DNA from 2 places in the Arthrobacter sp. Sr24 genome. Region 2 is predicted to be linked to the other one. Evidence: predicted binding sites of a transcription regulator. Region 2 holds the regulator's gene; the other holds the start of a gene.
The links. The regulator LexA, encoded in region 2, represses DNA repair genes until DNA is damaged. The targets are predictions, from matches to a motif close to TCGAACANNTGTTCGA.

Region 1 (3,361 bases), on a different contig from region 2:
GGTACGGTGACCAATATGGTTGCTTCGGGCAGTGGTGGATCGGCCACCAGTTTGTTTGACTGGAGAGCTTCAAGTTGGTCCATATATTCCTGGCCCGGGTTCTCTGCAATTCCATCCACCATGCCCTTTGCATATCCAGAGCCGTCCCCTTTCCACGCCGTGGGTGGGGCTCCACCTCCAGCCGAGGCTGAGTGGCCTGAGGCTGATAGACCTGAATCGGACTCTATTCCTACTGGCGGCCTGGCATTTGCTGGGTCGGCAGCGCTGCTGCCAGTTTCTGTAGCCGCTGGGTCACTCCTGCTCGGATCGCTCGCACGAGTATCACCGCCAGTGGCCGGTCTGGCGCCAGTGTTGCTGTCATTACCGGCACCGGCACCGGTGCTGGTTGTAGTGCTGCTGGCTGGGATATTGCCACCGGAGTTCTCCGCAGAGAAACCAGGCAGTGGTTGTTGGCCGAGTAAGAGAGCTGCTGCGACGTCCACCCGCAACTGAGTCAAGGTCCGGTTTTCGCTGTGGCTGGCCTGGCTGTTCTCACCGGATTGGCTGCTCTGAGACTCAGCGTTCTCGCCGGTGCGGGGCAGGTTTTTGAGTGCTCGGGCCGTTCTGGTGCACTTGACCCAGATTCCTTCGGCCGCCAGCGATGGCAGGTGAAGGGTCAGCCATGACATGCCGTCCTTGCCCGGCCCCAATGTCATGGCCCGTTGGGAATGGGCAGTCTTGGTGCGGGTCCTGATGGATTCCGGATGAGTGGCTTCCCTTGCACGCCTGGCTTTGGGAGTAAAGCTAGCGGCGCTGGTTCCTGGCGCTAGATGCAGGAGGCGCTGTTCAAAGGCTGCGACGTCAGCAGTGGAGATGCCGGGCGTCTCCAGAAGTGTTTCCACCTCATCCACAATGGTCCACGCATGTCTTAAGGAAATGACGCCCGTCCGCAGCAGCTGGAACGTCTGGGGATAGTTGTTGACCAGCTCCGTTGAGTGATGCGCCAGTGTGGCGGCCGTGCGTTCGGGAATGAGCAGAGTCAGCGCCAATTCGCTGTGGGCGCTGGATTCGTAGATGCCCGATTGCCACGAGTCTAAGAAGGAGGCTTGTGCTTCAATGGCTGCAGCGGCCATGAGATTGGCTACCAAGGCGGCCTTGGTTGCTGCGAGACGATCTTCTATCCGTTTTAGGACTTCCAAGGCGGCTATGGACGTGTCATATTGTGCCCGGGCCACACCCAATTTTGAAGGCTGCTCAGGGCCCGACATCGAGGCTGGAGCGTCAAGCGCTATCCCTTCAAGAAGGGGACTGTCAGTACCAAAGGGTTCAATAGAGGGAAGAGTAATAGCGCTGAGGAGTGTAACCACATCCTGTGTGGCTTTATAGCCCCGGTCTCCGGGGACATTCTCCGGATTACTCATACTTTCATATTACGCTCATCGTTATGCTTATGCTATAGATTCCCAAATATATATACGAATAGTTTTTTGTTGCCAGAAGCGGCGACCAACAGGAGATGGCACACTTGCCGTATGGATACACAGATCATATGGAGCATTGTTTGTGGGCTGGCCATCGCAGCGGGTGCAGTGGGCGTCATCGTGCCGGTATTGCCCGGAAGCATCCTCATTGCCGCAAGTCTGCTGACGTGGGCGATCGTGGTTGGAGGGCCCCTGGGTTGGATCGTGTTCGGGGTGGGCCTACTCTTTGTCGCCGCGGGAATGGCTTCCAGCGCGGTGCTGACGGGCAAGGCCATGAAGGAACGCTCCATCCCCGGCCGCTCAGTGGTCATTGGGCTTGTTCTGGGAGTGGTTGGTTTCTTCGTGGTACCGGTGGTGGGGCTCCTGCTGGGATTCGCCGTCGGACTTTTCCTTTCGGAATTTGCCCGCCAAAAGGAGTTCAAACCGGCAGTGTCGTCCTCCGTTGCAGCTCTGAAGGCAACAGGTTTAGGGATCCTGGCAGAGTTCGGTTTCGCCGCACTGGCAGCAGGAACGTGGGTCACGGGCGTACTCATTTACTTTCTGAATAGGTAGCGCGCCACCTCAACAAAAAGCTCTACGGGACGTCAAGCACAACATTGATGGGCGACATCCGTCCACCGCAGCGTTCATTGCCGGAAACGCGAGTCCAGTTCAAGGCAGTCGACTGTGCAGCCACAATGTTCCCGCTACGGTCGTACACCCGGAAACTGACGGACTTGGGAGGGTTCGCGGCCACGTTGAAGAGCCAAGAACCATCCTTTTGGTGGGTGAGCAGCCCCGATTTTTCCGTGGAATTCTTGGCGAAAGTGGGTGGCACCGGAATGCAATCAGCCCCAGCGCATGCGCTCACGGCCATGGCCTCGACATTGCCCGTCAGAGATAGCGTGAGCTGGTTGTTCCAGTTAGGTGTGGGGCAGGGGCCGGCGTCGCGGTCCAAGACAATGGCGCCAATGATGAAGGCCATGCAAAAGGCAGCCACGATGGGAACCAGAACAATTTCCACACGGCGGCGACTGAAGGGGGCTACAGGCATGGCCACATGTTACCGAACCACTCTGACTGTTTGCCGCGAACGCCCTCATTCCTGCTTCCTACTAGTATCTGAACATGCGCGCAGAGCCGGCCGGCGTCCCGTTTCGGTACCGCAAATATGGCCACAATCAGGAAGGCGGCATCATCCGTGAAGGATTTTGGTGTGATGGATTCTGAGGTGAAGCACGACGCCGGACGGCGGCTTACGCTGCATGTTCCGATGCGCTGGGGGGACATGGATGCCTACGGACACATCAACAATGTGGAAGTGCTGAGAATTCTCGAGGAGGCTCGGGTTCATGCCTTTGGTCCACCTGCTGGCACCGGTCTTCCTGGAGTTGAGGTGGCGCAGCCCATATTCTCCGACCTTCCGGAGAGCACCCAGGCGCTGGTGGTGGAGCATCGGGTCAAATATTTGACGCCTCTGAACTACCGCAATATTGCCGCGGTGGTGCAGGTGTGGGTCAGCGCCATCAAGGGAGCCAGTTTTACGGTTGCTTACGCCGTTTTCGATCCGGTCACGGAGAAAAAGTGCGTCATTGCTGAGACCGTTTTGGCGTTTTTCCATGAGCCCAGCGGCACTTTGGTGCGTTTGACGGACACCAAGAAGGCCCAATTGGCGACACTGCAGGGTCCAAAAAACTTCAAGCCCTGAGTCATCTCCAAACCAAGCGATGCTGGCCAGCGTAAGGTGGAATACTCATGGAACGCAAGGGTCTCCGGTCGCAAATACAAGGTGTCCGACGGTTCTAAGAATGTCCGCCGGTAGAAATGCGGCTCGGCAATAACAGGCGGTGCAACTTCAGGTGCAACTTCAGGTGCAGCTTCAGCTACAGCAGAGACAACGGACTATAAAGGGGCACAGTGGC
Region 2 (3,361 bases):
TGAGACGCCTCGCCGGCCGCGTAGACGGCTTCCACAACATCTAGGCCCAAGGCCGTTCCGGTGGGGTTGTTGGGCGAGCAGAGGAAAACGAGGTTTGGCGCGTGCTGACGAACCTGTTCGGCGGCGGATTCTGCAGAAAGGCTGTAGTCCTGAGCACGGGATCCTGCAATGTACCCTGTTCCGGTTCCGCTGGCCAGCAGCGGGTACATGGAATATGTGGGAGGGAATCCCATTACGGTGCGTCCCGGGCCTCCGAAGGCCTGCAGCAACTGCTGGAGCACCTCATTGGAACCGTTGGCCGCCCAAAGATTATCTTCACTTAGGCTGTGGCCAAGATACGCCGCCAACTCTTGGCGCAGGACGGTGAATTCCCTGTCCGGGTAGCGGTTTAGTCCATCTAGCTCTTGAGCCACGGCTGCCAGGATTGCTTCCTTGGCGTCTGCCGGAACACCAAAGGTATTTTCATTGACATTCAACAGCACCGGAACATCAAGCTGTGGTGCTCCGTAGGGGTGCTGGCCACGCAAGTCGTCACGAAGCGGCAATTGACTTAGGCGTTCAAACTGGTCCATACCTTCCAGCATATTTGCAGGCCGCGGAAAAGTCCGAAACGATGACACCATGCGGACACCGTCTCCCGGAGTAACGCTACTTCGGGATGGGGACGTAAAGTCGCTGACCTGCCTGCAGAACGCCCGTGCCCAGCTCGTTCAACGCAATGATTTCACGGACCACATGACGCACATCGCGAGTGGGGTCGGCAGCACCGGCGATGCTCCACAAACTGTCGCCCTGCAGGACTGTCACAGCCACAGCATAGTCAGCCATGTTGACCGCCTTTACCTCACTAGCCGCGTTTGCCGGACTAGCAAACGAGCCAGCCATGATGGCGAAAGAAACAAACAAGATCAGCGCCGCGGCAGCGATGGCCGGGATACCGAAGAACACCAACCGGCCACGGCGTGTCAAACTGAGCCCAGCACCGGCAAGCACGTTCAGGGAACTACGACCCATTTCCCCGGACGACTCTGCACCAAACCGTGCTTCGTCAGACTGGGCAGCGGGCGCCCGCATACTGGTGGATCGAACAGCACCGCTTCGAACAGCACCGCTTCGAACACCGCCATGATTACCAGCACTACTCACAGTGGGCGCCGCACCGGCTAGGGACGCGCCAAAGGATGCGTGGGAGATAAGCAATGCGTTCATGATTTCTGGTCCTTTCACCGTGAACCTAGGATCCCTGGGCTAGCTGCATCCATCGGACCAAGATTCCACAATCAACATATTCGATAGAACGTATGTTCTAATTTCCTACTAGTACAGTTTTAGCATCTATAGACGACACTTGCCAAGAGCAAATAGAACAAATGTTTGAAATTCGCCTCTTCGTGGCTTAAACTTGCAGAACAAGGATTGGCCGCTAGATGCAGTCCACCAGCAGGCACTGACATTGTTCAGGGCAGCCACGAAAGGACCGACGGAACCATGGCGCTTCCAGACCCGCCGCACCGCATTCCCCAAGCACCCAGCCGCGCTGGAATGAAGGGGCTGACGGTACGGCAGAAGAAAATTCTCGAGTGCATCCAACGATGCATTGCCGACAAGGGCTACCCGCCCTCGATGCGCGAAATTGGCGATTCAGTGGGGCTGGCGAGTCTCTCCAGCGTCACTCATCAGCTGACCCAGCTGGAGCGCCATGGCTATTTACGCCGTGACCCTAAGCGTCCCCGTGCCATGGAAGTTCTTATCCCGCTGGTGCTGGACAGCGGCGTTGTCGAAATTGAAGGGGTGAGCGCCCCCAAGAATCTCCGCAGTTCCAATGGACTGAATTTCGCCGAACTGAGCAGCTCTTCGGACACCGCGTTTGTGCCGCTAGTGGGCCGTATCGCCGCAGGTGGACCCATCCTGGCTGATCAGTCAGTGGATGACATCATGCCTCTGCCACGGCAGATCGTAGGCAGCGGTGAGCTCTTCATGCTCCGAGTTCAAGGTGACTCGATGATCGACGCCGCCATCTGCGACGGTGACTGGGTGGTTGTCCGTCAACAGCCAACAGCCAACAACGGGGACATCGTGGCAGCTTTGCTCGAAGATGAAGCAACGGTAAAGACCTTCCGGCAACGCGACGGTCACACGTGGCTGCTGCCACAGAACACCCGCTATGAGCCGATTCTGGGTGACCATGCCACCATCATGGGCAAGGTCGTCTCGGTCCTCCGAAGTCTCTAACCGTTGCCAGTCATTATCAACGAGTAGCTGCTGGTGCGCCGCGGCCGGATCCTAGCGCAGAAATACAAATGCACCCCCGTAAGCTCGATAGCTGACGGGGGTGCTTTGGCGTCGCTGGGACTACTTGCCGGAGAGACGCTTCAGGGCACCCAAAGCCACGGCTCGGTCCTTAGTGGACCAGAAGGGCGGCAACGCAGCGCGTAGAAAACCGCCGTAGCTGGCATTGGCCAACCGAGAATCTAGCACAGCAACCACTCCCCGGTCCTGGCTGGAACGGATCAAGCGGCCCACACCCTGGGCTAACCGCACAGCGGCATGAGTGGCAGAGATGGCAATAAATCCGTCGCCGCCACTTTGCGCCACGGCCCGAGCACGCGCCGTGACCAGTGGATCGTCTGGGCGCGGGAACGGGATCCTATCAATCACCACCAGCCGGCAGGAGGCTCCTTGAACATCAACACCCTGCCATAGCGACATGGTGCCAAAAAGGCAGGTGTCCGGTTCGTCGGCGAACTGCTTAATGAGTCCGGACATGGAGGAGTCGCCCTGGCACAAGATCTTCACCTTGAGCTTCTTGCGGAGCTTCTCAGCCGCATCTTCAGCAGCACGCCGCGAAGAGAACAGCGCCAGGGTTCCGCCACCTGCCGCGGTGATGAGCGCTTCCAATTCATCTAATTGCTCAGCGGACATCCCGAAACCGGGTTTCTGCAGATGGGCCGCAACATAGAGCATGCCTTGTTTGGGGTAGTCGAATGGTGAACCCACATCCGCTCCCGTCCAGGCGGGAGCGCTGGGGCCCAAAAGCCCCAGCCCGCCAGCGGTGGATTGGAATGACTCGCCGATAGCCAGTGTTGCTGAAGTGAGCACCACCGTCCGGTCGGCAAACAACCCTTCGCGCAATTTCATCGCCACGCTCAGTGGCGCAATATTGAGCACCGCCGGCTCAGTTTCATCCGCTTTCTGATAGCCCTTCCCCGGCGCGAAGGCGCCTGGACGCGACGCCCACACCACCTCCCGAGCATCATTGGCAACCAGCAAACGTTCGCATAAATCGAAGATCAAGTTGAGCCTGGAACGGGCAATGGAACGCCCGCCGTCGGCGGCAGCATTGCCCTCCGGCTTCGAATCG

Region 1: ACX80D_RS07645 (HNH endonuclease signature motif containing protein) is a predicted target of LexA. The motif match lies at 1,443-1,458, and genes of this name have one in related genera.

What each region holds. Positions count from the first base shown of each region.
Region 1 covers NZ_JBTNDB010000008.1:66,652-70,012, forward strand. Annotated here, with positions in the region: gene ACX80D_RS07645 (HNH endonuclease signature motif containing protein) at 1-1,400, opposite strand, end outside; gene ACX80D_RS07650 (DUF456 domain-containing protein) at 1,512-2,012, shown strand; gene ACX80D_RS07655 (hypothetical protein) at 2,035-2,493, opposite strand; gene ACX80D_RS07660 (acyl-CoA thioesterase) at 2,659-3,147, shown strand.
Region 2 covers NZ_JBTNDB010000014.1:37,716-41,076, reverse strand. Annotated here, with positions in the region: gene ACX80D_RS10745 (histidinol-phosphate transaminase) at 1-572, opposite strand, end outside; gene ACX80D_RS10740 (LysM peptidoglycan-binding domain-containing protein) at 649-1,209, opposite strand; gene lexA (transcriptional repressor LexA) at 1,489-2,232, shown strand; gene ACX80D_RS10730 (ATP-dependent DNA helicase) at 2,353-3,361, opposite strand, start outside.